3 regions of the Terrisporobacter hibernicus genome follow, and region 2 is predicted to be linked to each of the others. Evidence: riboswitches for the same ligand, from Rfam matches in the RefSeq annotation. Region 2 holds a riboswitch; each other region holds the start of a gene.
What was found. A riboswitch is a leader RNA that binds a small molecule or an ion and turns the genes downstream of it on or off. The one in region 2 is predicted to bind thiamine pyrophosphate.
Positions count from the first base shown of each region.

Region 1: linked by a shared signal. The riboswitch ahead of thiS (sulfur carrier protein ThiS) and the one ahead of thiC (phosphomethylpyrimidine synthase ThiC) in region 2 are both predicted to bind thiamine pyrophosphate.
Region 3: linked by a shared signal. The riboswitch ahead of JW646_RS12205 (MTH1187 family thiamine-binding protein) and the one ahead of thiC (phosphomethylpyrimidine synthase ThiC) in region 2 are both predicted to bind thiamine pyrophosphate.

Region 1 covers NZ_CP081135.1:1,018,995-1,029,621, forward strand. Annotated here, with positions in the region: gene JW646_RS04930 (NAD/NADP octopine/nopaline dehydrogenase family protein) at 1-935, opposite strand, end outside; gene JW646_RS04935 (hypothetical protein) at 1,453-1,974, opposite strand; gene JW646_RS04940 (rhodanese-like domain-containing protein) at 2,133-2,846, opposite strand; gene JW646_RS04945 (thiamine phosphate synthase) at 3,015-3,629, opposite strand; gene thiH (2-iminoacetate synthase ThiH) at 3,629-4,732, opposite strand; gene JW646_RS04955 (thiazole synthase) at 4,745-5,515, opposite strand; gene thiF (thiamine biosynthesis protein ThiF) at 5,528-6,334, opposite strand; gene thiS (sulfur carrier protein ThiS) at 6,327-6,521, opposite strand; TPP riboswitch at 6,741-6,841, opposite strand; gene JW646_RS04970 (NAD(P)-dependent malic enzyme) at 6,919-8,100, opposite strand; gene JW646_RS04975 (Fe-S-containing hydro-lyase) at 8,146-8,700, opposite strand; gene JW646_RS04980 (fumarate hydratase) at 8,711-9,550, opposite strand; gene JW646_RS04985 (alpha/beta hydrolase) at 9,800-10,618, shown strand.
Region 2 covers NZ_CP081135.1:2,879,016-2,889,642, forward strand. Annotated here, with positions in the region: gene JW646_RS13915 (ATP-dependent DNA helicase) at 1-248, shown strand, start outside; gene JW646_RS13920 (hypothetical protein) at 301-771, opposite strand; gene JW646_RS13925 (SPL family radical SAM protein) at 1,017-1,910, shown strand; gene JW646_RS13930 (hypothetical protein) at 1,975-2,256, shown strand; gene sstT (serine/threonine transporter SstT) at 2,580-3,806, shown strand; TPP riboswitch at 4,070-4,171, shown strand; gene thiC (phosphomethylpyrimidine synthase ThiC) at 4,352-5,656, shown strand; gene JW646_RS13945 (AI-2E family transporter) at 5,726-6,856, opposite strand; gene pxpB (5-oxoprolinase subunit PxpB) at 7,955-8,674, shown strand; gene JW646_RS13955 (5-oxoprolinase subunit C family protein) at 8,677-9,687, shown strand; gene accB (acetyl-CoA carboxylase biotin carboxyl carrier protein) at 9,713-10,144, shown strand; gene JW646_RS13965 (acetyl-CoA carboxylase biotin carboxylase subunit) at 10,161-10,627, shown strand, end outside.
Region 3 covers NZ_CP081135.1:2,473,961-2,484,587, forward strand. Annotated here, with positions in the region: gene JW646_RS12160 (ABC transporter substrate-binding protein) at 1-703, shown strand, start outside; gene JW646_RS12165 (ABC transporter permease) at 766-1,710, shown strand; gene JW646_RS12170 (ABC transporter permease) at 1,726-2,559, shown strand; gene JW646_RS12175 (ABC transporter ATP-binding protein) at 2,569-3,540, shown strand; gene JW646_RS12180 (ABC transporter ATP-binding protein) at 3,542-4,495, shown strand; gene JW646_RS12185 (TatD family hydrolase) at 4,538-5,281, opposite strand; gene JW646_RS12190 (ABC transporter ATP-binding protein) at 5,282-6,001, opposite strand; gene JW646_RS12195 (ABC transporter substrate-binding protein) at 5,982-6,992, opposite strand; gene JW646_RS12200 (ABC transporter permease) at 6,994-7,770, opposite strand; gene JW646_RS12205 (MTH1187 family thiamine-binding protein) at 7,742-8,032, opposite strand; TPP riboswitch at 8,270-8,366, opposite strand; gene JW646_RS12210 (LysR family transcriptional regulator) at 8,642-9,538, shown strand; gene JW646_RS12215 (SDR family oxidoreductase) at 9,769-10,494, shown strand; gene JW646_RS12220 (acetyl-CoA C-acetyltransferase) at 10,542-10,627, shown strand, end outside.

The DNA.
Region 1 (10,627 bases), 1.9 Mb from region 2:
GACCAAAGTACAAGACCTGTTGATATATCTTCTACCATATATCTCCCTTCCACACTTGCCGGACCTTTTATATGCTGAAAAACTGGACTTGTGTTAAAAAGTTCATGCAAAGGTTTGTCTTCATTTGCAAAGTAGCCTCTATTTATACGAGCTTGCTTAGTATCCTCTAACTGAATGTTTAAAGCCTTTGCCACAGCTTCTCTTTCATTTTCTACTGCTTTAACTATGTTTACCGTATGCTCAGTTATACCTTCTTTGTATAGCCAAAATTCTCCCTTAGTGTAATCAATTCTTCCTGCATTTAATAAAGTTGGTCCTGGATGAACTAAAGGATTAGGATTTTCTAAATTCACTACAATTACATTATCTGCTTTTACAAAACAATCATATATTTGAACACAAGCATTGAATACTTCATCTGTATTATATGATGGATAACCAGCTAAGTAAACTTTTCCTGCTTTCAAAGAAATATCTACTCTTCCTTCATTAACATATGCTCTTGTAGCATATGTTAATGAATTAGTTTCTCCAATTTTGAAGTCTTTTTCTATACCCATTTCTTTTGCTTTTTTTACAAATCTAACAGAAGCCATAGCTGGAGCTGAATTGATTAAAATTATCTGGTCTTCTTTAACTACTGGTGCAAGTATTTCTGCAAAATATTCTATTCCCATTCCTGGTACTGTTATCATAATAATTTGACAATCCTTAATTGCTTTTTCTAAGTCATCAGTTATTAAATTAATTTTTTCTACTGATTTTTTACCTTTATATTCTATGGCTATTTCATTATTTTTTTTAATAAATTGCAAGTCTTTACAAAATCTTTTCGATTCAAATATATTTACTAAAAATCCTTTTTGAGTTAAATCTGCTGCTGCAGTAATTCCTCCATTTCCACCACCTAATATTGCTACTCTTTCTACTTTCATATAATATGATTTCCCCCTTCGTGTTTTGTTGTTATTTATAATACATAAAAATAATTTTATGAATATTGCATAATTTTTTGAAATTACTTTATAATATATAGTAATTCTACATAATTTAGGCAAGTTTTTGCCATGCATTGTACTTGTTACTTTATTCTTTTTTTAAAAAAGAAGTGCTATGTTTGTTATTCTCTTAGCACTTCTTTTTGCATTTTCTATTATTAAAATATTTGTAATTAAGGCTTACAAACTATTCATATTCCTTCTTTCTAGTTTTTTTACTATATAAAATCAAACTAAAAAATCTATTTTAATGAAAGTTCCATAACTGATCCTTTAATGAAGTTGGCACTTTGAATATTTTATAACAATCTCTTTTGTATATATTCATTCTTTTACTTTAATACATTTATTAATGATTTATTATTAATTTACGAAAAAATAACCTATTAAGATAATTTAATAGGTTATTTTACATAATAACTCATTTTTCAAAAAATTTCAATAACGTAAGTTATTAATATTTTTCAAACCATTTGGTCATATCTTCCATTGTTTTAATATCAATGGAATCATCAACAATAAAAAATATACTACTACTATTATTTCCTACAAAATCAATATAGTAACTGTCAACTTTAATATTATTTAAATAAAAATTGCAGGATTGATACCTACACCCATTGGAATAAACGTTATTATTCCCGTAAGGAGATACAAATATTTTTTCAATTGAAATAACATCGCCTAAATGATAATCCTCTAAGAAATGACCTGACTCAGACTGGTTTTTATCTAAGGAGTAATCTTTGATTGAATGCTGAATAAGATAAACTTTTGCACCTTCATTTTCTATAGGCATATTTGCAAAGTAAATATATCCATCTTTTGTTTTCCCACAGTACCAACTTTCAGGAACCTTAGCAATTCCTATGTTTGGGATTTCTACCTCTTTATATCCATCATATCTATAGTGCTCATTTACAAAAAATAAGAATACTATAGATATTATCACCATAAATATACCGCTCTTTTTCATTTCACTCGCCCCTTTACTTGTAATACTAAGTATATTTATACAAATTGAATAGATATCCTTTTTATTCATATCAAAATAAAGTGACTTTATCTCCTATATTTCATGAAATTTAAAAAGACTAAATTATTTGTTAACTTAGTCTCTTTAAATTTGATATATTATTTTAATTTAAATTCATATTCTTTTACACCATCTACTGAATTAGTAACATTTGTATATCCATTTTTATCTAATATTTGTGATGCTTCAGAACTTTTAGTTCCTGTATTGCAGTATAATAACACTTCTTGGTCTTTATTTTTTAATTCTTTTTTAGCTTTTACTTCAAATTCATCCATTGGTATATTAACTGCATTTTCTACTGTGCTTTTTTCAAAATCTTTAGCATCTCTAAGATCTAATATAACAGCCTTTTTATCTTCTGCTGCTAATTTCTCAAATTCACTTCCAGTTACATTAGTATATTTAACTGTATCATAATCATATTCTTCCATTCCATCTTCAGCATTGTATACTTTAGTAAATCCTTTATCAACTAACATTTGTCCTGCTTCTCCACTTTTCTTTCCCGAATTACATATTAACACTATTGTTTGATCTTTATATCCATCTAACTGACTTATTTTCCCCTCAAAATCATCAAATGGTATGTTTATTGCATTAGCTAAATGTCCTTTTTTGTATGCATCTGCACCTCTTACGTCTATTACCAATGTTTCTTTAGTTTCCTTTACTAGCTCTAGTGTTTTTGCTGAGTCTACTTTATTATATGTTTTTTCGCTCTCCTTTGAAGAACACCCTATTGCAGATCTTAATGTCACAACTAATAACATCCCCAATGATAAAACTTTAAATTTTTTGTTTAATTTCACGATTACCCCTCCAACTAAATTCCATATTATAGTTTCTTATAATGTACTTTAATGATTAAATTTCTCAATACATTTCATTATAACAAACTCTACTTGTTTAGGTAAATTAATATAGGAATAATCAATAATTTATAAATATATATAAATTTTATCTATAAATCATAACACTTATATTTTGTATTCTTTTATTTTTAGTTTTACATTTTTACACGTAAATAAAGTACTCATAATAGCAAAATCATCTGCATACTTTGAAACTTCTTTAACATTTTCAGGTAATATACCCCCTAGTCCAACAATCTTAATATTAGTGATTTTTTTTCCTTCTTTTAAAAGATTTATTCCCTTAGGTTTTAAATTTTCCTTACACTTAGTTTCGTATATATGGGATAAGATTATATAGTCTACTTTTATATTTTTTTCTTTAATAATTTCTTCTAATATATCAATCTCACTTGTACTGTGAAGAGACAATCCTAAAAGTTTCTTATCTTCAAAAACAAATTCGTCCTTAACAAGTTGTCTAAATCTTTTAAAGGACAAATGAATCCCACTGAAATTAAGATTTTTGTATAAGTTTATATTATTGTTAATGATTAAATTAAACTCATTATGTAAGTAACTTATTTTACTTACAATCTTATTGTACAAGTTAGTTAACTCTTCATCACTCATATCTTTTTCTCTTAAAATAATATTTTCTACTCCGCTACTTACAGCATCTTCAATAACTGATAAGTAATGATATTCATCACATAAATGTCTATTTGTTATCAAATACATTAAAATCTCACCCAATCCTTAAATACATATTGATATCCAATTGATTTCAACATACTAGCTACATCTTCTATGCTATTATCATCATTAGTTTTAAATTGTGCTGTATTTTCTTCTCCTTGAGAATGTCCACCAACATCTGTTGATACTGCTGCACTTAATTTTGTAACACCAAGAGGCATTAAGTTTTTTCTCATATCTAAACTTTCTCTACTTGAAACATTTAAGGCTGCATGAGGATCAAATAACCTCATAACAGTTAAAATTTGAAACTCTGAAGCGTCATCCACATCTACTATGTCTCTAAAACTTCCTTTAAAAGGTCTTATTCTAGGAGCAGAGTATGATAATTCTATATGAGGATATTTAGTTTTTAAATACGCTCCATGTAAAATCGAGAAAAATGCATCTTTTCTAAAGTCACTTAGACCAAGCAATGCTCCTATGGATAATGATCTCATTCCAGCCATAGCTCCTCTTTCTGGTGCATCCAATCTAAATCTGTAATCAGCTTTTGGACCTTTTATATGTACCCTTTTGTAAACTTCCTCATCATAAGTTTCTTGATATATGGTTAATGAATCAGCTCCCTTATAAACTAAATGTGTATATCCTTCCACATCCATAGGATAAACTTCTATGGCTATTGATGGAAATTTTTTTGATAAAATTCCCACTGCTTCTCCTATATATTCAATACTTGATTTTGTTTCACTTTCTCCAGTCAAAACAATAATATGTTTAAAACCTTTAGTAGCAACTGCTTCTCCTTCTTTTTCTATTTCATCTAAAGATAGTTTTTTTCTCTTTATTCCACTATGACAGTTATAACCACAATAAACACAGTGATTTTCACAGTAATTTGCAATATAAATAGGAGTATATAAAGTGGCAGTTTTACCACAATATTGTAAAGCTAATTTGCTAGCCTTTTGAGCCATCTCCTCTAGATGTTTTCTTGCTGTAGGTGAAAGCAAATTAAGTAAATCTTTGTGATTTAATTTATCCTTCGATAAACTTCTAAGTACATCATTATCACTTACTTGCTCAAAATATCTATCAAAGTCAAAATCTTTATATTTTTCAATTACATCATAAAAGCTCATTTTATATACCTCCTATAAGTTTCCTAAAAAACCAGTAAGAGGAGAAGATGCATTGGCAAATTCTGATACAGCTCCAGTTTTTGCAAGGAATGCTGCTCGTCCACCTTCTACTGCCATTTTAAATGCTCTTCCCATACCTATAGGGTCACCTGCTGATGATATTGCTGTATTTACTAAAACTGCTGCAGCTCCCATTTCCATAGCTTCCATAGCTTGAGAAGGCTTACCTATTCCTGCATCAACGATAATAGGAATGTCTAATTCTTCTATCATTATTCTTATCATTTCTTTCATTTTAAGACCTCTATTTGAACCAATTGGTGCGCCTAATGGCATAACTGCCGCAGCCCCTTCTTCTATTAATCTTCTCCCTGCATATAAATCTGGACTCATATAAGGAAGTACTACAAATCCTTCGTCTGCAAGAATTTTAGTTGCTTTTATTGTTTCTTCATTGTCTGGCAATAAATATCTAGTGTCTGATATTACCTCTATTTTTATAAAATCTCCACATCCCATTTTGCGAGATATTCTTGCTATTCTCACAGCTTCTTCAGCTGTTGTAGCTCCTGATGTGTTTGGAAGAATTGTCATATTTTTAGGTACATATGTAAGAATATTTTCATTGGAATTATCTAAATCTACTCTTCTTAGTGCCATAGTTATTATTTCACTACCACTTTCTTCTATCACTTTTGGAAGTATTTCATTTGATCCGTATTTACCTGTCCCAATTAAAAGTCTGCTATCAAACTCATGTCCACCTAATATTAATTTATCCATTAATTTATCCCCCTAAATATAATCTATAAGTATTTTACTTGCCAAATTTGCCATGTGATTCGCACATATAGCTACACGAGGTGCCATTAACCCATCACCTTCTTTTGCTTCATGTACAAAATCACCACATATATAAAACTTTTCTCTTATTTTCTTAGTTACAATAAGATTTGAGTCATAATATCCTGCCATGCCAGACGATGCTATTAAGTATTTTTCTCTCATATGAAGTAAAATAAAATTACTTATTTCAGCTTTACAATTTGGATCATCAAAAGCTTCAATTATTATATCTGCTTCATGTAAAAAATTCATATTTTCTCTAGTAATATAAGAATTATGTATTTCAACATCTATGAAAGGATTAATTTTACCTAACTGTTCTTTCATAGCTTCTGTTTTATGTTTTCCAATATCATCAATGAAATATTGTTGTCTATTTAAATTTGAAGGTTCTACAACATCGTAATCAACCAAAATCAACTTACCTACGCCTATTCTTGATAGCGAGATAGCTATGTTAGAACCTAAACCACCCAAGCCCAAAATAGCTACCTTTCCTGCTTTTAATTTTTTATGTACTTTTGGTGTATGCCTTGCAATCATAAGACTTTCTAATTCATTTATAGAGGGTTTCTTTCCTTTTTCTATTAAGGTTACTCTATCATTTTCTTTTAATATTTCATCTTTTTTAGTAGGAAATCCATTCAAAACTATAACATCACTACACTTATTAAAAATATCTTTAATTTTAAAAATACTTATATTCTCTTCAACTTGTCTCTCTATTTCATTAACAAATATTTTCAAATCAACCACCACCAATAAAGCTAATAATTTCTATTACATCATGTTCTTTTAATACATAGTTTTCATATTGATCATTTTCTAAAATTTCTAAATTTATTTCTACGACAACTCTATCTTTATTTAAGTTGTAATCATTTAATAAATTTAATAAAGTTTTATTATTTTGGAATTCTACTACTTTCCCATTAACCTTCATCGTTACACCTCCTCACCTTTTTATTTCAATAAAAAATTTGCTTCGCTCATGTCGCCAACGACCTTGAGAAACAGGTCCGTTGCTCCATTAAGCAGTTGGAAACTATAAGTTATCTACAAACCAGATAACATATAGTTTCCTTACAATTAAAAAAAAGCCTTACCCGTAGGTAAAGCTTGTAGTAATCACATATCATATGTAAAGATTCACATATTTCATCATATAACACTCTACTCTTTCCTACGCTGGTATTATCCAGATCAGGTATAAGGGTTAATGTTTCCATCTCTCAGCCTCTTAGGGCACCCCTAGGTAAAACTTTTTAATTTATTTTAATTGTAGTACTTATATTTCATTTTTTCAAATCATAATATTTTTATGCTTATATTAATTACATTTATATTCTTGCCACACCAGTTTTTATAGCAGCTTCTCTTACTGCTTTTGCCACATTTTCTACTACATTTTTATTGAAAGCATCTGGAAGTACATAATCTGGCGTTAACTCTTCATCCTTAACTACATTTGCTATTGCATAAGCTGCCGCAACTTTCATTTCTTCATTTATTTCTTTTGCTCTAACGTCTAAAGCTCCTCTAAAAATCCCAGGGAAAGCAAGCACATTGTTAACTTGGTTAGGGAAGTCTGAACGGCCTGTACCCACTATAAATGCCCCTCCTGCTTTAGCTTCATCTGGGAAAATTTCTGGAGTTGGGTTTGCCATGGCAAATACTATTGGTTTGTTTGCCATAGTTTCTACCATTTCTTTTGTTACCATTTTTGGTGCAGAAACTCCTATAAATACATCTTTATTTTTTATAATATCTGCTAACGTTCCTACTTCATTATTTTTATTAGTTAATGTTAGCATTTCTTTTTGTGCCCAGTTAATGTTTTTAGAATTTTCATGAATCGCACCATTTATATCACATAAAACTATATTTTTTACATTTAAATTCAGTAACATCTTAGCTATAGCCATACCTGCTGATCCTGCACCGTTTATAACTATTTCCAAGTCTTCAATTTTCTTTCCTGCTAATTTAACTGCATTTAAAATTCCTGCAGAAACAATTATTGCTGTACCATGTTGGTCATCATGGAATACTGGAATATCTAATTCTTCTTTTAATCTATTTTCTATTTCTATACATCTAGGAGAATTTATATCTTCTAAATTAATTCCGCCAAATACAGGTTCTAATAATTTTACTGTTTTTACTATATCATCAATATCCATAGTGTTTATACATATTGGGAAAGCATCTACTTTACCAAATTCTTTAAATAATATTGATTTACCTTCCATTACAGGAATTGAAGCAGCGGCACCTATATTTCCAAGACCTAAAACTGCAGTTCCATCACTAACTACTGCTACCATATTACTCTTACAAGTATATTTATAAACATCTTCTGGATTTTCTTTTATTTTTAAACAAGGCTCTGCAACACCTGGAGTATATGCAGTAGATAAATCATCTTTGCATTTTACTTCAACTTTACTTTGTATGCTAACCTTTCCTCCATGATTTTCGTGCATTTCTAATGCTAATTGTGCAAAATTCTTATTACTCATTTTACTTCTCCTTTATAACATTTGACAAATTATTAGTTATTAAATTTATTCTGATTCTTTTGCAAACATCGCTCTTCCTTTTTCATATATATTGTTACCATAAGAGTCTATAGCAACAATTAATTGTAAATCTTCAACTTCCAATCTTCTCACTGCTTCTGGTCCTAAATCTTCATAAGCTATTACTTCACATTTTTTTATAGCATGAGAAATGTATGCTCCAGCTCCACCAATGGCTGCTAAATATACAGCCTTATTTTTTATCATAGAACTTACTACTTCTTCACTTCTTTTACCTTTACCTATCATAACTTTTAGTCCTAACTCCAATAAAGGCACTGTTAAGTCATCCATTCTATAACTTGTAGTTGGTCCAGCCGAGCCAATTATTTGTCCCTCTTTGCTAGGTGATGGTCCCACATAATAAATTCCAGCTCCATTTACATCAAATGGTAGCTCTTCTTTATTATGTATTGAGTTTATCATTCTTTTGTGGGCTGCATCTCTTCCAGTATAAATTACACCACTAATTTTAACAACATCTCCACAAACTAATTTTTCTATATCTTCCCTTTTAAAAGGTGATTTTAACTCTATCATATTTTCCCTCCTATATAATCACTTGCTTATGTCTAGCAGAGTGACAATTTATATTAACTACAACAGGAAGCCCTGCTATATGTGTTGGGAAAGTTTCAATATTAACAGCAAGAGCCGTAGTATTTCCTCCAAGACCTTGAGGACCTATTCCTAAATCATTGATTTTTTTAATCATTTCTTTTTCTAAATCTGCTATCATTTCATCTTCACTATGAGTTCCAATATCTCTAAATAAAGCTTTTTTAGCAATTTGAGCGCATTTATCTACTGTACCGCCAATACCTACTCCTACAACTATTGGTGGACATGGATTTGGTCCCGCTTCACTTACAGTTTTCACTATAAATTCTTTAACTCCCTCAATTCCATCAGAAGGTTTTAACATTTTTAATTGACTCATATTTTCGCTACCAAAACCTTTTGGTGCATATTGAATTTTTATTTTATCTCCCTTTACCATTTCATAGTGAATTATGGCAGGAGTATTGTCCTTTGTATTTATTCTAGTTATAGGACTTACTACAGATTTTCTAAGATATCCTTTTGTATAACCTTCACTTACACCTTTATTAATAGCATCTGTTAAGGTATCTCCTTTTATCATAACTTCTTGGCCAATTTCAACAAAAAATACTGCCATTCCTGTATCTTGGCAAAGAGGTATATGTGTCTCTTTAGCTATTTGAGCATTCTCTATTAAAATATTTAGTATATCTTTTCCTAGATCACTTTTTTCTTTTTCTAAATTTTCCTTAAAGGATTTTATTACGTCATCCCCAAGGTATATATTTCCTTCAATACAAAGTTTCTTAACCTCTTTAGTTATTACTTTTGAATCAATTTCCCTCAAGCGAACATACCTCCCAAACAATCTCGTAATTATTCGTGTTTATATTTTAACTGTACCACTTTTTTTTAATATAAACAATATTTTGAAGTATAATTTTAATGGTAATTATGTTTATATATAAATTGTATCAGTTATAAAAAAATATATCACAACTTTTAAAAAGGATTTTCAATACTCTATATAGAATAATTATATATGTCAGTCCTATGCTTTTTTAGGATTCATTATAAAACTTGAGGAGTGAAATATATGAGTGTTGCAACAGTAGATTTTTGGGTTAAATCATTTGATAATACTTATTTAAAATGCGCAAAAGACTTAGTTAATAGTCCTAAAGCTACTATCTTAATCCTACATGGATTAGCAGAGCACTATAGAAGATATGATTATATCACTAGCAAATTTGTTTCAGATAATTTTAATGTATATAGATATGACCACAGAGGGCACGGAGATTCTGACGGAAAAAGAGGATATGTTGATGATGCCCATACCTTTGCAAAAGATCTGAAAATTGTTATTAATTTAGTTAAAGAAGAAAACCCAAATCTTCCTTTATTTATTTTAGGTCAAGGCATGGGAGGACAACTAATGAGTATTCTTGGTGGCCAATATGATAACCTGGCAGATGGCATGATATTTTGTAGCCCTTTAATTTGTGATTATGGTAATTATACAAAATGTAGTTCTGATGAATATGATAGTGATTTTGACTTTGTTTCTGTTGGAAGTATTCATAATCTAAGCCATGATTACGATTTTATTCAATCTTATGATGAAGATGAATTAGTTTTAAAACAAGTTACTGTAGGTCTTTATAATGCTTTGAAAAAAAGTAGTTCAAATATTATTGAATATTTATATAAATTTAAATATCCTTGTTTAATACTTCATGGCTCAATGGATGCAGTCACAGATTGTGAAGATAGTAGATTTTTATTTAATAATATAATTTCTAAAGATAAGGAAATTAGAATTTTGAATGGTTTGTATCATAAGCTTTTGGATGAATTAATAAAAGATGATATAATTGCTGAAATAAGTAGATGGATAGAAAGTAGAATATAGTTTATTTAG
Region 2 (10,627 bases):
ATCAGTTAAATGAAAATAATAAAGGATTTGATTATGCATATGTTTATCCTGGAATGGCAAAAGTACTTCAAGCTGTGGGTAGATGTATAAGAACTGATAAGGATAGAGGAGTAATTTTACTCCTAGATAATAGATATTCAAATTATAGATATAAAAACCTTTTTCCACAAGAATGGAGTCCTTATATTAGGATAAAAAAGCCTGATGATATTAAGGGTTTATGTAAGGAATTTTGGGGTGATGAGTAAAGTAATATAAGAAAAACACTACAGATTGATAGTGTTTTTCTTATATAAAAAATTAAAATTGTAGTTTGTTTAATATACCATTAGTTATAATTTTTTTATTTTCACTAAAGTAAACAATCAATCCAGTATAGAACTTATTAGACATATTTAAGATATCTTTCATTTCTATTAAATTACCTAAAAATTCCTCTTTATCCATAGTACCAATAATATATCCTATAAAACACTCTAAGTAAGAAGTTGCTTTTTCTTGCCAGTTAGCTTCTTTTGATAAAGTAGATTGGATAAAAGGTGTTATACACATATATGTAGCTAATTCTCCAAGATCTCTTTCGTCATAGCTCATGAGATTTTCTTTTGACTTTATTTTAAAATCGTCAGCTAAAAATACTCCATTTAACAAATCAGACGTAACATTAATTATATAAGTTAGTATCTCATCATCAGTACTTTTTGTTAAAGAGTTAAATATAATATTATCACAATCAAAATCTTTATAATGAATTAAATTTTTTAATTTCATTTCATACCTCCAAGTTATTATAGTAATAATTATATAATGATTACCATATTTTGAGTATAAATATTATTGGTAATTTTTATTCAATTTCAAAAAATTATTTATCATATAAACATAATGAATTAATCTAATTATAAAATATATACAAAACATCTATTAATAAATTTATATAATATATGTTGACGTATTATATTTATGATATAATCCATAAATATAATACTTAGTAAAAAAGAAAGGATCGAAGTTTAATGGAATTTATACCAACAAAAACAATTATATCATCTTATAATGAAAATCCACATTGGTTTGGAATTAATTACAATATGAATATATATAAAGGTTGTTGTCATGGATGTATTTATTGTGATTCTAGGAGCAACTGTTATCAAATTCTAGATTTTGATAGAGTAAGAATAAAAGAAAACTCAATAGAAACAATAAAAAAAGAACTTCAATCTAAAAGAAAAAAAGGAGTAGTTGGAACGGGAGCAATGAGCGATCCTTATAATCCATTTGAAAAAGAATATGAACTTACTAGAGAAGCTTTAAAAATAGTTGATGAATACAGATTTGGAATAGGAATTGCTACAAAGAGCAATTTAATAACCAGAGACATAGATATACTGAAAAAAATACAAAGCCATTCTCCGGTTATAGTTAAAATGACAATCACAACCTTTGATGATGAACTGTGCAAAAAAATTGAAAGAAAAGTATGTACGTCAGAGGAAAGATTTAAGGCTATAAAAGAGTTAAGTGATAATAATATATATACGGGTGTATTGCTTATGCCGTTATTACCTTTCATTAATGATAATGAAGATAATATAAAAAATATTATAAGAAAAGTACATGAATGTGGTGGAAAATTTATTTTTACATATGGCATGGGAGTAACACTTAGAAATAATCAAAGAGAATATTACTTTCAACAATTGAGAAAAATATTTCCAAGAGAAAACTTAGATAAAATATATATGAATACATTTGGAGATGTATATGAAAACACCTCACCAAATGCAACTTATTTATGGAAAATTTTTAAATCAGAATGTGAAAAATATAATATTTTATATAAAATGGAAGATATTATAAGGGACTATAAGCATAATTATGAAAGAACTCAGATAACTTGGTTTTAATTATTGTTATATATATTTTTTTATGATATATTACAAATACAAATTTAGAAGGGAAGAAATATTAATGACAGACATAAAAGAATTTAATATAAGTGAAGAAGAACTTGCTGAAATAGAAGAGATTAAAGAGTTAGCACAAGGGTGTACAAATTACTTATTAGAATCTATAATAAATGCGGAAACAGGAGAGCAAATTGAATTAGAAGAAGATAATAAAAAAGCTATTTTTAAGTTGATTTTAAATAAAACAATGGAATTTATAGAAGAATACTCTTTTCCAAGTAATGAAGAAGATTTTGCAAAATATGTTGAAACTATGCTTACATATATGCAAGAAATACTATAGGTGTAAAAGGAATGGTTGAAAACCATTCCTTTTATTTTATATAAAATCAAAATAGAAATAGGATAAGGTTTTCACGAGGTGTTGCATGAAATAATAAAATGATTTTAAAAATACTATTTAAAATGAGAATTGACCTAGTTATAATATTGGTATACCAAGTGCTTAATTAATTATTATTTAATAATACATCTTCAAATAAAATTTAAAATGCTTGTATAATTATATGCTTGCAAAAATTTTTCTGTGAGAAATAAGGTTTTTTCTTGAAAACGTTGTCGAATAATGTTATTATAAATTCAAGAAAAAAACTTGGGGGAGAAAAAATGAAAAAACTAATCAACAAATGGAATAACATTAGCTTGGTAAAAAGGATAATTATTGGTTTAATAGTTGGGATAACGTTTGCTTTGACTATGCCAACACAATTAGCACCAATAGGAATTTTAGGATCATTATTCGTAGGAGCTTTAAAAGCTGTGGCTCCAATATTAGTATTTTTCTTAGTTATGGCGGCCATATGTCAGCATAAAGAAGGACAAAAAACAAATATAAAATCTATAATAACTTTATATCTTGTGGGCACATTAATAGCTGGTATTGTAGCTGTTGTGGGAAGTTTCTTATTCCCGGTAACATTAACACTTACTGCAGGAGCTGAAGGAGTGACACCTCCAGGAGGTGTAGGCGAAGTACTAAAAGCTTTATTAATGAATGTAGTTGACAATCCAGTAAATGCAATAGCAAGTGCAAACTATATAGGGGTGTTAACTTGGGCTGTTGTTCTTGGACTTGCACTTAAAAATTCATCAGATTCAACTAAGCAAGTAATTGTAAATGTATCTGACGCCATATCTCAAGCTGTTAGATGGGTAATTAATTTAGCTCCATTTGGTATAATGGGATTAGTATTTGATACAATAGCAACATCGGGAATAGAATCATTATTAAGTTATGGGCAATTAATAGCTGTATTATTAGGAAGTATGGCAGTCTTTGCTTTAATAGTTAACCCAATAATAACTTTTATAGCAATAAGAAAAAATCCATATCCATTAGTATTAAGATGTTTAAGAGAATCTGGAATTACGGCATTCTTTACAAGAAGTTCAGCTGCAAATATACCAGTAAACATGAAACTTTGTAAAGATTTAGGATTAGATAGTGATACTTATTCAGTATCAATACCTTTAGGAGCGACTATAAACATGGGTGGCGCTGCAATAACAATATCAGTTCTTGCTTTAGCAGCAGCTAATACTTTAGGAATAAAAGTTGATATAGGAACAGCAATAATATTATCAGTGTTATCAGCAGTGTCTGCTTGTGGGGCATCAGGAGTAGCTGGAGGATCATTACTTTTAGTACCGCTGGCTTGTTCATTATTTGGAATACCAAATGAAATAGCAATGCAAGTAGTTGGTGTTGGATTTATAGTTGGAGTTATACAAGACTCTGCTGAAACTGCATTAAACTCTTCAACAGATGTTCTCTACACTGCAGTGGCAGAATTTGGTAAGAGAAGGAAAGAATCTGAAAATAAAGTTGCTTAATAATTTTAAATTTGGATTAATATAGATAATAGGAAATATACTTAAAACCATATTGATATTTAAATCAATATGGTTTTGTTTTTACAATAAGGTTATTGCTTTTTCATCTGACCATAATTAGATAAAATTATTATTATCATACAAATACGAAAAATATATCTAAATATTTTATTGAAGAGGTTAATAATAAATATTTAAATATCTATATAAAAAAATATATAATGTTGAAGTCAATGTAGTATAGTGCTAGAATGAAATTAAAATAAAATATTTAGGGGAGCTATTGCTGAGATTGAATTTTTAAATTCTAAACCCGTTGAACCTGTTTGGATAATGCCGACGTAGGGAGATTAAATATTGTATATATTTTGTTTTAACATTTTATTGTTAATTACATTATTTATTAATTTTGATTAGAGGTCGTACATTTATTGTGCGACTTTTTATATTAAGAAAATCTTTCTTATTTGGTGCTATTGTTGCCAAGTTAAGAAAGATTTTTTTGATTAAAAATTTTAAAAAGATAAAATGAAAGGGGAAATGAAATGAGTTATACAACACAGATGGATGCAGCAAGAAAGGGAATAATAACACAAGAGTTAAAAAAAGTAGCAACATATGAAAATATGGATGTTAAAGAATTACTCAATTTAGTAGGAGAAGGCAAGGTTGTAATCCCAGCTAATAAAAACCATACTTCTTTAAAGCCTTATGGTATAGGTAAAAAATTAAAAACAAAAATTAATGTAAACTTAGGTACCTCTAAAGATTGTCTCGATACGAATGTAGAAATGGAAAAGGTTATGAATGCAGTAAACTTAGGAGCAGAAGCTATAATGGATCTAAGTTCTTTTGGAGATACTCAAACATTTAGAAAAAAATTAATAGAAGAGTGTCCTGCCATAATAGGTACGGTGCCTATATATGATGCAGTAGTATATTATAATAAGCCATTAAAGAAAATAACTTCAAAAGAATGGTTAGATATTGTTAGAATGCATGCACAAGATGGTGTGGATTTTTTAACTCTTCATTGTGGAGTTAACAAACACACAGCGAAAAGATTTAAAAAATCTAATAGACTTACTAATATAGTTTCTAGGGGAGGATCTATTATATTTGCATGGATGGAGTTAACAGGCAATGAAAATCCTTTCTATGAACATTATGATGAAATATTAGATATTTGTGCAAAGTATGATGTTACTATAAGTTTAGGTGATGCTTGTAGGCCTGGAAGTATTGCAGATGCAGGTGATGTATCTCAAATTGAGGAGTTAGTTACACTTGGAGAATTGACTACCCGAGCTTGGGCGAAAAATGTTCAGGTTATGATAGAAGGCCCTGGTCATATGCCGTTAAATCAAATAAAAGCTAATATGGAAATAGAAGAAACTGTTTGTAAAGGAGCACCTTTTTATGTTTTAGGTCCACTAGTTACTGACGTAGCACCAGGTTATGATCATATAACAGCTGCTATAGGCGGAGCTATTGCAGCTACTTATGGAGCGTCATTCTTATGCTATGTAACTCCAGCAGAACATTTAAGATTACCAACAGTAGAGGATGTAAAGGAAGGAATAATTGCATCTAAAATAGCAGCTCATGCAGCGGATATAGCAAAAGGAGTTAAAGGTGCAACTGATTGGGATAACAAAATAAGCGAGGCTCGAAGAGATTTAAATTGGGAGAAAATGTTTGATTTAGCTATAGATGGTGAAAAGGCAAGAAGATACAGAACAGAATCCAAACCAGAAAATGAAGATACTTGTACAATGTGCGGAAAAATGTGTGCAGTTAGAAATATCAATAAGATATTAAAAGGTGAAGATGTAGATATTATGGACTAATTAAAAAATACCTTAGAATAGGTTATAAAAATCTATTCTAAGGTATTTTTATTTCTTATGTTGTTTGTTTTATACAATATTGTTTAAAGATTCTTCTTGTTTGTTGTAAATATATCTTTTGAAGTAAACTAAAAGAACCCCAGTAACTGGTACGGCTAACAAAATACCTAAAAATCCTGTATATTTTCCAGCGAATGTTACAGCGAAAATTGTTAATATTGGTGGTACACCAACTTGTTTTCCAACAAAATGAGGTTCTAATATGGCACTTTCTAATTGTTGAACTACTATCATAACTACTAAAACTAAAATAGCTTTATTGATAGAGAAGAATAAGTTTGCAACAACAGCAATTATAGTACCTATAATAGGCCCAAAGAAAGGAATCATATTAGTTACACCAGCAATTATTCCTATAAATAATGCGTATTTAGAACCTGTTAATGCAAGCACTATAGTACAGATAATACCATAAATTGTAGAATCCATAGCTTTTGCTACTATATATACACCAACATTATTATCTAATATATTAAGAAATTCTTTTACTTTAAAATAATGTTGTTTTAATATTTTTTGGAAAAATAAACTTACAACTTTAATATATTTCTCCTTTGATAAAAGTAGATAAACTGAGATGACTATTCCTAGTACAATGTTTATAGTATAAGATACAATGGTACTCATTAAATTAATAATAAAGTTACTAACAGTAGATGCTGTAAAACTTGATATTGGAATTAGAACCTTAGTAATAAAATTACTAATTTGAGATTTTATATCTTGGTTAGTAATATCAAATTTAAATTGTGATGAAATATTGTTAATCAAATCTTGTGCCTGATCTATACCGCTTGGAATAGAAAGAGCAAGTTCATTAATATTAGATTTTATAACTGGAACAATAAATAACCATGAAAATATTAATATGACCAAAGTTATTCCATAAATTATTAAAACGGAAACCCCTCTTTTTAATTTAAACTTGTCCTCTAATTTTTTCATAGGTTGGTTAAGCATATATGCTATTATAAAACCTATAAAAAATGGTGCAAGTAAACTATTAAGTGCTTCTAAATTATGAGTAAAAAAACTAATTATATGATCGTGATTTTTTAGCACAAGTACTCCTGTAAATATAAGAAGTACAGGTATTACATATCTTATGGACTTAGTAAATTCTTCTTTGAAATTTTTCATTTTGAACTCCTTTCTTACAAATAATTGAAAAGACCTTCAGAAAAATATTCATAAAATGAGATGAATATTTTTCTGAAGGTCTTGCTAACAAGTTTTACCTTGCTAATCAACCGGGATATTATCCGTAATGACGGTTGATTAGCACAAATGTGAAAGCTACTCCCCTTCGAGAATTTGCATTGATAAATAATATAATATAATAATTTGTGTTTATAATCAAGTTAATTATTAACTTTTCAAACTAAAATACAAATAACATATTGTAAAGGGAAAATTACAATTTTACAGCTTTGAAACAAAAATAAAACCTTAGTTTAATTAATATTGTGAAGTAGAAAGTTATTAGTAGTGGACATGGATAGCCAATCATTCCTATAGTAATTACCGTCATAAATTAAACACTGAAAGGTATTTGGAGATAGATGATTTCAAAGTTGATTATGAAAATAGCAACAAATTATTAAAGTCCTATATTAGGGGATGTTTCTCAACAATTAGGGATTTAATATATATAGATGATAATTTTAGGAGCTTTTTATTATATATTATAAATAAAGTATAAATTAAAGATATTTAAAAAATTAGTTAAAGAATAAAAAAGTGTTACTGTTGTAACGCATTGGCAAAGTGTATGTGAAAAAGCAGATTTGATTTACCAACTTAATTTTAGTAAAAAAGAAGCTATATGAATGTATATGAAACCATAGAATAATCTTTTCATTGGAGATTCTATGGTTATTTTTGATTTTGAAGAAAAAATAGAAAATGAATTCAAATTTAAAAGAAGATAGAATATTTGAATAATTGAAATTAAAAGTTCGGAAGTTGATTTATATGAATAAAATTAATCCGAACATGCAAAAAAATACTTATTAAATATAAAATATAATAAATAAACAGTAAAAATGCTTTAAAAATTAAGGTTTTAGTAGATTAAAAAAGATGACAAACGTTATTAATTAAAAACAATTGCAAGAATTAAAAAAAATATTGCAAAAATAAAAACTTTAATATACAATTTATATTAAAGTAAATAGGGTTAATATAAACTTGTTTTGAAGGTGGGTTTTGGGATTTAATCATGATGGAGGGGTGTTAATGAAATGTTTACCAGTTGGAGACTCAGCTCTAACTTTAGAATTTGGGGATGAAATTAATTATGAAATTAATAATATAATTAGAGTTTTTAATAAAAAAATTAAGTCATTAAATATAGATGGAATAGTAGAAACAGTACCATCTTTTAAAGCGCTGTTAATTTATTATAATCCGGAAAAATTATTTTTTAGTGAAGCAAAAGAGATTGTAACTGATTTATTAAAAACGATAGATGTTAAGCATAATAAAGTAAGAAAAGTTATAGAAATTCCAGTTTGTTATGATGAAGAATTTGGAAAAGATTTAGACTTTGTAAGTCAATATACAAAATTGTCTAAAGAAGAAATTATAAAACTACACAGTTCAAAAGAATATTTAATATATATGCTAGGTTTTTTGCCAGGTTTTGCATACTTGGGGGGGATGGATGAAAGGTTAATCACACCAAGATTAAAAAATCCAAGATTAAAATTAGAAGCAGGAGCAGTAGGAATTGGTGGGGAGCAGACAGGAATTTACCCTTTAGCATCTCCTGGTGGGTGGAGGATCATAGGAAGAACACCTATTAAGCCATATGACTCAAATAGAAACAGGGCAATTTTATATGAAGCTGGAGATTATATAAAATTTAAGCCTATAAGCAAAAAAGATTATTATAAAATAAAAGACTTGGTAGAAAATGGAATTTATGAATGTAATGTGGTTGAAGGGAGTGCATAGGGTTGGGAATTGAAATACTACAATCTGGACTATATACCTCTGTACAGGATTTTGGGAGAATTGGTTATCAAGATGCAGGTTTTTCTGTGTGTGGTGCCATGGATAAAAAATCTTTAGCAATTGGAAATATTCTAGTTGATAATCAAGAAGATGAAGCGGGGTTAGAAATAACTTTGATTGGACCTAAAATAAAATTTACAGAAGAAAACTTTATAGCTATAACTGGTGGTGATTTAAAACCAAAAATAAATGGAAAAAGTATCTCTATGTATAAAGCTTTGTTTATTAAAAAAGATGATATTTTATCTTTTGAAAACTCACAAACAGGAGCTAGGGCATATATAGCTTTTTGTGGAGGATTAAAAATTGATAAAGTAATGGGGAGTAAATCAACAAATGTAAAATGTTCTTTAGGTGGATATAAAGGAAGAACGTTGAAAGAGGGAGATTTTATTAAATTTTCTTCACCAAAGGTATATTTAGAAAATTACTTATCTAGAAAGTTAGATTTTAAGTTAGAAGAAGAAAAAGAAGTTGTAGTGAGAGTAATATTAGGACCTCAAGACGATGCTTTTACACAAAAAGGAATTTATACATTTTTAAATGAAAAATATGAGGTAACAAAGGAATTTGATAGGATGGGATGTAGATTAGATGGACCTATTATAGAGCATGAAACATGGGCAGATATTATATCTGATGGAATTGTCCTAGGATCGATACAAGTACCCTCCCATGGAAAACCAATTATAATGCTAAGCGATAGACAGACAACAGGCGGGTATACAAAAATTGCAACCGTTATCTCAGTAGATATTGGAAAACTAGCTCAAAGAAAAACTGGAGACAAAATAAGATTTGAAGAAATATCTGTAGAAAAAGCACAACAGCTTTATAGAGATGAAATAAAAAAAATTAAAGAACTTAAGAAACAAATTAATAAGCCGTGTATTGAAGTACTAAATCCAAGAAATACATCTAAGAAAATTGAAATATTGTTAAATAATAAATAGCAAGTTTACAAAAGGGGGCATTAACATGGATTTTAAAGAAATATTAGAATTAATTGAAGCAATAGATAAATCTGCACTTACTAAATTTTCTTTTGAAGAGGGAGATACAAAAATAAAAATAGAAAAGAATAGGGAAGAGACTATATGTACAAAACCGGTAACACAAAATGAAGTTTTGCAAATCAAAGAAGAAGTTGAAATAATAGAGTCGGATAATTTTGAGTATATCAAATCTCCACTTATAGGTACTTTTTACAATTCACCCTCACCTGAGGAAGAATCTTATATTGCTGTAGGAGATAAAGTATCTAAAAATCAAGTAATAGGTATAATTGAGGTTATGAAAGTAATGAATGAAGTGAAATGTAATTACGATGGAATAGTTGAAGACATTTTAATTAATAACAATGATACAGTAGAATATGGTCAGAGTTTAATAAAAATAAAGGTACTTTAATTATGGGAGAATAGTTATGTTTAATAAAATATTAATTGCAAATAGGGGAGAGATAGCAGTTCGTATAATTAGAGCTTGTAAAACTTTAGGTATAAAAACAGTGGCAGTATATTCTAAAGTAGATGAAAACTCACTTCATACAGTTTTGGCAGATGAAAAGATTTGTATTGGAGAGGCAAACCCAAGGGAAAGTTATTTAGATATGAGTAAAATTGTAAGTGCAGCTATAGTAACAAAATCAGATGCAATTCACCCAGGATTTGGGTTTTTATCAGAAAAAAGTGAGTTTGTAGAGTTATGTAAATCACAAAACATTAAATTTATAGGTCCAGATAGTAAAATAATTGATGCTATGGGAAATAAATCAAAAGCAAGAAACACAATGATCGAAGCTGGCGTTCCTGTTGTTCCAGGAAGTAAGGCGCCTATATATACAAGTGAAGAAGGTAAAAAAATTGCAGATGAAATAGGATACCCTGTAAT
Region 3 (10,627 bases), 410 kb from region 2:
TGACACTTTAAAAGATAGTAAGGTAAGACAGGCTTTATCTTATGCTATAAATAAAGACGAAATAATTACAGCAGCATATAAATCAGAAGAATATGCAAATAAAGCTTATTCATTATTTGCATCAAACGCAATGTCTTACACTGACCATGTTGAAAAATATGAGCAGGACAAAGATAAATCTAAAAAGTTATTAAAAGAAGCTGGAGTAAGTAATCTAAAATTAAAATTAGCTTATTCTACTCATAAAACTCAACAAGAGAAAACAGCTTTAGTTATACAAAGTAACTTGAAAGATGTTGGAGTGGAAGTAGAATTAAAACCAATGGAGAAAAGTGCTTTCTATGGTGAATTACATGATGGTAAAAATGCAAGTTTTGATTTAGCTTTAAATGGTTATGTAATGGGAAGTGAGCCAGCAGAATATGCTTCACTATTCATAAGCGATGGAAGTGATAATATGTCTGGATATGCTAATAAAGAAATAGATAAGAAATTCAAAGAAGCTTTAAAAGAAACAGATAATGATAAAAGAGATGCTTTATACAAAGAAATACAACAAATTTTAGCGAAAGATGCAGCGCTTTACCCAATAAGCTACCCTAAATCAATAATAGCAGTGGATAAGAAATATGATACAACAAAAGCAAACTTAGCACCTGTATTTATGTTTAGAGATTTAAATGGTATAAAAGTTAAAAACTAATATGATATGAAAAATAGCCCTATATTTTGGGCTATTTTTTACAATAAAAATAGGAGAGCAATATGAAAATTAAAGTTATAAAAAGATTATATGGATTAATCCCCATGCTATTCTTTATATCATTGGTGTCATTTCTGTTAATGCAAATGGCTCCAGGGGATCCATTGCAAGTCTATATAACACCTCAAATGAACCCAGATGATATAGAAAGAATAAGAGTTAGCATGGGGCTAGATAAACCCATATTTATTCAGTATTTTAGGTGGCTAATAAATGCATTGCAAGGAAACTTAGGATATTCCTTAATTAGTCATAGACCAGTTATACAAGTGATTATGGAAAGACTTCCAAATACACTTTTAATTACAGTTACAGCCTTAGTATTATCAATATTGGTGGCAATACCTGTTGGACTTGTGACAGGATATAAAAAAGATTCTACAATAGATAAATTATTAAACATTGTTTCATATATAGGAATATCAATACCAAGCTTTTGGTTTGCAATGATACTTATATATACATTATCTTTAAAATTAGGTTTACTTCCTAGTATTGGAATGACAACAGCAGGAGTAGAAAATACTGTGGACTTACTAAAACATATGGTAATGCCTGTAATTATTCTTAGTTATTATAATATATGTGTGTTTACCAGATATATAAGGTCAAGTACTATAAGTCAACTTAGGGAGGACTATGTGCTTACACAAAGGGCCTATGGTGCAACTACTAAAGATATATTATTTAAACATGTACTAAAAAACACCTTATTACCTGTCATAACAATATTTGCTATGTCTCTTCCACAACTTGTAACAGGAGCCTTTATAACAGAGACAATTTTTGGTTGGCCTGGAATGGGGCAGCTGGGCATAAACTCAATCTTTGGTTATGATTATCCTGTAGTTATGGGGATTACTATGTTCTCCTCTTTTATATTAATAATAGGGAATCTAATGGCAGATCTATTATACGAATTAATAGATCCAAGAATTAAAGGATAATGGGAGGAGAAGCAAATGGTACAAAGATTAAAAAATAATTTTAAAGATAATAAATTAGCTTTATTTGCACTTACTGTAATAGGTGTATTATGTGTAGCATGCATTTTTGCTTTTTTAAGTCCTTTTGATCCAAATAAGATAAACCCAGTAGGTGGACTTAAATCACCAGGAAATAGTAATTTATTTGGAACAGACAATATGGGAAGAGACTATTTTACAAGAACTTTATATGGAGGCAGAATTTCATTGACTGTTGGATTTTTATCTATGTTAATTTCCACAGCTTTTGGAACAATTGTAGGAACTATAAGTGGATATTTTGGTGGAAAAATAGATAGTTTTATAACTAGATTTATAGATATATTAATGTGTATACCAACATTTTTCTTAATTATAGTAATAAATTCATATTTAGGGTCGGGAATTCAAAATATAATTTTGGTAATTGGACTTTTAGGCTGGATGAGCATAGCCAGGATAGTTAGAGCAGAGACCTTATCAGTAAAAGAGAGAGAGTATATATTATATGCTAAGTCTGTTGGACAAAGTCATTTTAATATAATTTTCAAGCATATAATACCGAGTATACTGCCTACTATAATTGTTACATCTAGTATTAATATAGCCAGTGCCATACTTATGGAATCATCTCTTAGTTTCTTAGGTCTTGGTGTTCAACAACCAAATGCATCTTGGGGGAGTATGTTAAAGGATGCGCAAGCTTACTTAGGACAAGCTCCTTATATGGCAATTTTCCCAGGGATGTTTATATTATTAACAGTATTAAGTTTTAATTTGATTGGAGATACACTAAGATCAACATTTGAAGCTAAAGCAAATGATAGGTAGGTGACAGAAGTGGATAATATATTGGAAGTGAAAAATTTAAAAACATCCTTCTTTACTCCAAAAGGAGAAGTAGAAGCTTTAAGAGATGTTAGTTTTAATATAGGTACAAAAGAAATAGTTGGGTTAGTTGGAGAAAGTGGAAGTGGTAAAAGTATAACTTCTAAATCCATAATGGGTTTAATAAGTCATCCAGGAAAAGTAGTAGGTGGAGAAATATTATTTGATGGAAAAGATTTAGCCAAGGTGGATGAAAAGGAAATGAGAAAGATAAGAGGAAATGAAATATCAATGATTTTTCAAGATCCAATGACAGCTTTGAATCCTCTTATAAAAGTAGGAAAACAAATAAGTGAAGTTTTGATGAGACATGAAAAACTTAGGAAAAAAGAAGCTAGAGAAAAAGCCATAGACTTACTTGCAATGGTAGGAATACCATCACCAGAGGTAAGGATTGATAATTATCCACATGAATTTAGTGGAGGTATGAGACAAAGGGTTTGTATAGCTATGGCAATGAGTTCATCACCAAGATTATTAATTGCAGATGAGCCAACTACAGCCTTAGATGTTACTATACAAGCACAAATTTTAAGACTAATTAAAAATTTAAATAAAGAAAATGAAAATTCAACAATACTAATAACTCATGATCTGGGAGTAGTTTATAACACTTGTGATAAAGTAATTGTAATGTATGGTGGACAAATCATGGAAACAGGCACAGTAAATGAAATATTTAAAAATGCAAAACATCCATATACAAAAGGCCTTTTAAAGTCCATACCAAAGGGAAAAACTTCTGAGAAAGAAAGATTGGTACCAATACAAGGTACGCCACCTAATTTATTTAATATGCCAAGTGGATGTCCTTTTTATGACAGATGTGATGAGAAAAAAGAGGCTTGCAAAAAAGCTGTAGCCACAAGGGTATTAAGCAAAACACATAAGGTGAAATGTGTAAAGGTGGGTGAGGATAAGTAAAATGAACTTAATTGAAGTTAAGAATCTAAAAAAATATTTCACACAAAATAATGGAATAATTAAAAAGAATATTAAAGAAGTTAAGGCTGTAGATGATGTGAGTTTTTATATAAAAAAGGGTGAAACCTTAGGTCTAGTTGGAGAAAGTGGTTGTGGAAAATCTACTTTAGGTAGAACTTTAATAAGACTTTATAATGTGACAGAGGGAAAAATTTTATTTGATGGAGAAGATATAGGAAGTAAAAGTGAAAAGGAATTAAAATCTTTTAGAAAAAGGATTCAAACAATTTTCCAAGATCCCTATGCCTCACTAAATCCAAATATGATGGTAAAAGATATTATTAAAGAACCACTTGATATACACACAGATTTATCAAACAAAGAAAAAGAAGAAGTAGTTTATGAAATGCTTGAAAAAGTAGGATTATCAAGAGATTGTGCTACAAAATATCCTCATGAGTTTAGTGGAGGACAAAGGCAAAGAATTGGTATAGCAAGGGCTTTATCAGTTAAACCTGATTTTGTTTTTTGTGATGAACCAATATCAGCACTAGACGTTTCTATACAAGCACAAGTTATAAATTTACTAGAAGATTTACAAAAGGAGTTTGGTGTTACCTATTTATTTATAGCTCATGACTTATCTATGGTTAGACATATATCAGATAGAGTATGTGTTATGTATTCGGGAAAAGTTGTGGAAATTGGCAACACTGAGGATATCTATGAAAATCCTAAACATCCATATACAAAAGCATTACTTAGTAGTATCCCTTCTATTTATGACAATAAAGAAGAAGAGATACTAGAAGGTGATATGCCAAATCCATTAAATCCACCTTCAGGATGTAGATTTAGAACTAGATGCAAATTCTGCAAAGAAATATGTGAAAAAGAAGAACCAAAGGCAAAAGTATTTGGAGAAAATCAGATAGTCTATTGCCATATGGTCTAAAATTTATAAAGGCATGGGTAGAATAAAAATCTACCCATGACTTTACTTATTAGATATGCTGTTATAAGTTTTATTTATATTATGTTTTAATTCATCCATAGAAATATCTTTTGTATTGCAGATACCTTCATATACATGGATAATCTCACTAGGCATACCATAAACTCCAGTAACCCACTCCAAAGCAGTTGGTCCATCAGTTTCTGCTAAAATACGATTTAGGGGAAGTAGCCTGGCAATATCTTGGGTTTTCTGTGAGGTATTTATATCTACACTTAAAGTGAAATAAGATTTAGCATCTATAAATTTATTTAAGGTAGATAAATCTCCGCTATACCAGTGTATTATGGATTTTTCCAACATATTTTCTTCATGTAAAATATTATAAACTAACTCCTCTGCACCTTTAGTATGGATGTTTAAGAACTTATCATAAGCTTTAGCTTTTTTTACAAAATGTTTAAAAACTTCAACTTGAGGCTTATAAGTTGACTTATCTTCCACCCAGTGAAAATCTAGACCAACTTCACCTATGATTTTGCTATCTTTTATGTAGTTATCATAGATGTCTAGGTTGGTAACTACATTAGTAACTTTCCAAGGGTGTATACCAAAAGTAGGTATAATGTTAGAACGTACTTTAGAAAAACCAAGATTTTTCTTGTAACTTTCTTCATCCATAGCACAGGAGATTACTTTTATATTGTTTTTATTTATATCATTATAAACCTTTTGTAACTCATCATCTTTGTAGAAATCTATATGACTGTGAAAATCTACATACATTTATAAATAACCTAAGATTTCTTTCTTCAGTTTAGCTATGTTTTCCAAGTTATCTTTATTGTATATGCGTTTGTCTACAATAACTTCTTTATTAATTACAGCAGGTTTATTTGATAAAATATAAATTCTGTCTGATAAAATTATTGCCTCGTCAATATCGTGGGTAATAAGCAATATGGTAGACTTAATTTCCTTCTTTATGTCCAGTAGCCAATTTTGCATGGAAGCTCTTGTAATGGAGTCTAATGCTCCAAAAGGCTCATCTAAAAGCATAATATCGCTGGAGTTAACGAAGGTTCTCATAAAGTTGACCCTTTGTCTCATTCCACCAGAAAGTTCATGAGGAAATTTGTTTTCGTAACCTTCCAAACCAAAAGTGGAGAAGTAAGGTTTAACTGTTTCATAACTTTTTTTCTTTTTTTCACCTTTTAAGATTAAGGGAAGAGAAACATTGTCCATTATGTTTTTGTAAGGAAGTAGAAGGTCTTTTTGGTACATATAGCTGAAACGACCATTAATATCTACTTCACCAGAATCACTAGTGGTTAAGTTGGAAAGAATGTTGAATATGGTACTTTTACCACAACCACTAGGACCTATGATGGATACAATCTCTTCGTCATAAACGTGTAAATCAATATCTTTTAAAATAAGCTTATCTTTGTATTTTTTTGATAAATTACTAATAACAATCTTTTTATTAGTTTGGTAAGAATTCATTTGTATATGCATCACTTGCTTTCATATCCTTGTTTATTAATTTATATTCTTTCATGAAGTCAGTGTAATTATTCCAAACACTATCTTTCATTTCGCCCCATTTAGAAGCGTCATCTATATATTTATCAGCTAAATACTTTTGACTTTCAATAGCTAAGTCTTCGTTTATTTCAGGAGCATGTTTTAATAATATTTTTGCACTTTCTTCAGGTGTTTTTACACAATCCTCGTATCCTTTGCTTGTTGCAGCTAAAAACTTCTTAGCAAGGTCTGGATTTTCATTTATTATTTTGTCACTAGTTATTAAAAGAGGAGTGTAGTAGTCTAATCTTTTGTCTAAATCCTTAGTAGCTACAAAGTTTATATCTTCACCACGAAGTTTTGCCTCCACACCTGTCCAACCTTCAAAAATATTTGCTATATCTATGTCACCTTTAGTAGCTGTGAAGAAATCATCTTTTCCTATATCTACTATTTTGATTTTGCTAAAATCAGCACCGTTGTTAGTCATAATAGCATTTAAAGTAGCTTTTTCTGATTCTGATCCCCATCCACCGTAAGTTTTATTTTCAAAATCTTTTACAGTTTTAATTTTTTTGTTTGCTGGAGATGCAAACCCAGAAGTATTGTGTTGAATAATTGTAGCTATAGATTTTATTGGAAGTGGATCTTCACTAGTTTTTGCATAAGTAACATCTTCTTGATAACTTACACCAAAATCAGCTTTTCCTGTGGCAACTATAGTAGTAGCAGTACCATCAGATGGTTGAATTATTTCCACATCTAAACCTTGTTCTTTGTAATATCCTTTATCTAAAGCAACGTATAATCCTGTATGGTTAGTGTTTGGAGTCCAGTCAAGAACTACAGTAACCTTTTGTAAATCTGAGTTTCCTTCTTTTTTTTCAGTACTTTTCTTTGAGCAACCTGTCACTAAACCTATAGTAAGTAGTGCAGCCGTCATTAATGATATGCTTTTTTTAAACTTCATCTTACTCTCCTTTGTACTTATGTTTTAATATTATTTTCTTCAAAATATTTATACCCATTACAAATATTAAACTAAAGATTATTACTAAAATTGTAGATGCAAATACTTTGTCCAAAGCATATGCACTCTTTGCTCTTACCATATAAACACCAAGTCCTACACTTCCACCAAGCCACTCTGCAACTGTTGCAGCAACAAAGGCATAAGTAGCTGAAATTTTTAAGCCTGTAAATAAGCTTTCCAAAGACATGGGAAGTTTTAAATGAATAAATGTATTTAGTTTGCTGGCATCCATAGTTTTGAATAAATTTATATAGTCTTTATCTATATTTTCCATACCATCCACAAAATTTACTAATATGGGGAAGAAACAAGTAATCATAACCATGATTATTTTTGGTAATGAATCAAATCCAAACCATATTATAAGTAGTGGAGCTATAGTAATTGTTGGTATCATTTGAGATACTAGCATTATAGGATAGAAACACTTTTTTATAAATGGAACAAAGTCCATAAGAGTACCTATTGTTATTGCCAATAATATGGAATAAATAAATCCTAAAACAGATTCATTTAAAGTAACTAAAGCATGCATTTGCAAGTTTGCAAAATCTGTGCTAAAAACTTTTATTATTTTGCTTGGTGCAGGCATAATATATTGAGGTATATCATTACTTACCACAATAAACTGCCATAATAATAAAATACTTATAAACGTTATAAGTGGATAAATATAATTTTTGATTTTATCTGTGATTTCTAAGTTTGTTCTCAATTGTTAGGCCTCCAGCTTTTTCGTCAACCCTAGCAACTGTGATGACTCTTTCGCATCCTAGTTGAAAGGGTATTTTGTGCATTACTTTTATTAAGTCAAAAACTTCATCAAATTCCCCTTCAAATGTTGTACTCATGGCACCGATTTCATACTTAAGACCACTTTCCTTTACTTTTTCGATGCAAGCATCTACTACTTTGTACATTTCATCCTCACCTGTATAAGGTCTAAGAGGCATTACTGCCACGTCTGCTATAACCATTATTATTCCTCCTTTTTATAATTACATATATAAATACATAAAATTCGCTTCGCTTAAGCCACTGTGTGGGCGCTATACTTCATGTCGCCAACGAGTTACCTTCGCTACCGCTTCAGGAAACGACCTTGCTCAAAATGTATTTATCTGTTGCTCAAAATATATTTGTAAGTAAAAAAATGCTATACCCGTAGGCATAGCATATATAATCAAATTTAATCTCCATACTCTTTATGAGAGATAAAGTGTATATAGCTTTCCTCCGCTGGTATTATCCAGATCAGGTACAAGGGTCGGCAAAACCTCTCAGCCAATAAAGGCACCCCTAGCATTTTTAACTTTTAAGTTAATTGTAAATGATTTAAAAATTTTGTCAACTACTTAGAAAAAAGTATCACTTAGAAATAAGGCATTTAGTGCCAATAATCTGATGGTAATAAAGAAAAAGTTAAGGTAATATGAGTAATCTATTTTTAGTATGAAAAAAAGTTATAAAGGTAATAAAAAAAAGATATTTTATATAGGTGTACATATCATTTATAATAAAATAAACTAGGAAAACAATTTCAAAATTATAGTAATAAATATATTTATAATAAAAAGGGGTTAAAAATGAATATCAGGCATATAGCATATTTTGTTGAAGTTGCAAAAGAAAGAAATTTTACAAAAGCAGCAAATAATTTGCATTTATCACAACCAGCTCTTAGTAAAGTTATAAAAAATTTAGAATTAGATTTGGGTGTTTCTCTTATTGATAGAGCAGCTAAACAATTTAAACTTACAGATCAAGGTGAAATATTCTTTGAAAATAGTAAGAACGCATTAAACAATATAAATGAAGAATTAGATCAGCTAAACTGTAGCATAAATTGTACAAAAGGTAGATTAGTTGTTGGAATACCCCCAGTTATAGGGACTGTATATTTTACCTCAATAATTGCTAAGTTCAAAAAGAAATATCCAAACATAGATTTTATAGTCATAGAAGAAGGAGCAAACTCAATTAGAGATAAGGTTAAAACTTCGGAGTTAGATATAGGAATAGTTATATTGCCAACTAAATCAGAAGGATTAAATGTTATAAAAATGATAGAATCTGAGAATGTTTTAATTGCTCATAAAGATAATAAATTAGTTAACTTAAATAAGGTTACAGTAAAAGACTTGAAAGAAGAAAATTTTATAACATTAAATAAAAGATATATGCTTTATGATACATTAAAAAGATTATGTCGTGAAAACGGATTTGAGACAAAGATAGCATTTGAAAGCTCTCAATGGGACTTTGTAGCAGAGATGGTATCATTAAATCAAGGCATAGCTATATTACCAGAACCTATAGTACATAGATTTAAAGATGATAATATTAGGAGAGTAGTATTAGAAGACGTGAAAATACCATGGGAAATAGCTATTATATTGAAAAAAGATAGATATATATCTTACGCTATGAAAGAATTTGTAAAAATATGTGAAGAAGAAAGTAAAGAATTGAATAAAAAATAAATCACAACTCTAAAAATAGAAACTATTTTCTATATTTTAGAGTTTTTTTTATTTAACAATGTTAAAAAAATAACAAAAATAGCTATCAAGCATAACAAAAATTCATAACCTGCATAAATTAAATGTATTTCATTTATTTTATACAAGGTTTTATACTGAAAATGTAATCAGATAAAGATTGCATATAAAACTTAAAAATATAATTACATAAAATATGGGGAGGTATAAATATGAAAAGAATGGAAGGCAAAGTAGCTATAGTAACAGGAGGAGCAAACGGTATAGGACGTCAAATAGTAGATACTTTTGTAAGAGAAGGTGCAAAAGCAGTAATATCTGTTGATATGGTTATGGGAGCAGATAGTTCTCCAAATATAAAAAATGTAATACTAAACGTTACTGATCGTGAAGCGATAAATAAATTTGTGGAAGAAGTAAAAGTAGAATTTGGTCAAGTAGATGTATTAGTAAATAATGCAGGTATAACAAGAGATGCATTAGTTCAAAAAATGGAAGAAAGTGCTTGGGATGCAGTTATAAATGTAAACCTAAAAGGAGTGTTTAACTTAACTCAAGGTATAGCACCAATAATGATGGAAGTAGGAAAAGGTTCAATAATAAACATATCATCAGTAGTTGGAATATATGGAAACATTGGTCAAACTAACTATGCTGCAACTAAAGCAGGAGTTATAGGAATGAGTTATACATGGGCGAAAGAATTTACTCGTAAAGGAGCAGCAGTTAGAACTAATGTAATAGCTCCAGGATATGTTAACACAGATATGATGAGTACAGTTCCAGAAAAGGTTTTAGCACCTATTCGTGAAAAAACAGCATTAAAGAGATTGGCAGAACCACAAGAAATAGCTAATGCAGTATTATTTTTAGCAAGTGATGAATCTAGTTTTGTAAATGGACACGTATTAGAAGTAACTGGCGGATTAAGATTATAATTTCAATTTATGTAATAAATCAAAAATTAAGACGGAGATAAATTATTATGTCAAAAGTATATATAGTAGAAGCAAAAAGAAGTGCATTAGGAAAATTCCTAGGAACGATTTCAACATTATCACCAGCAGAACT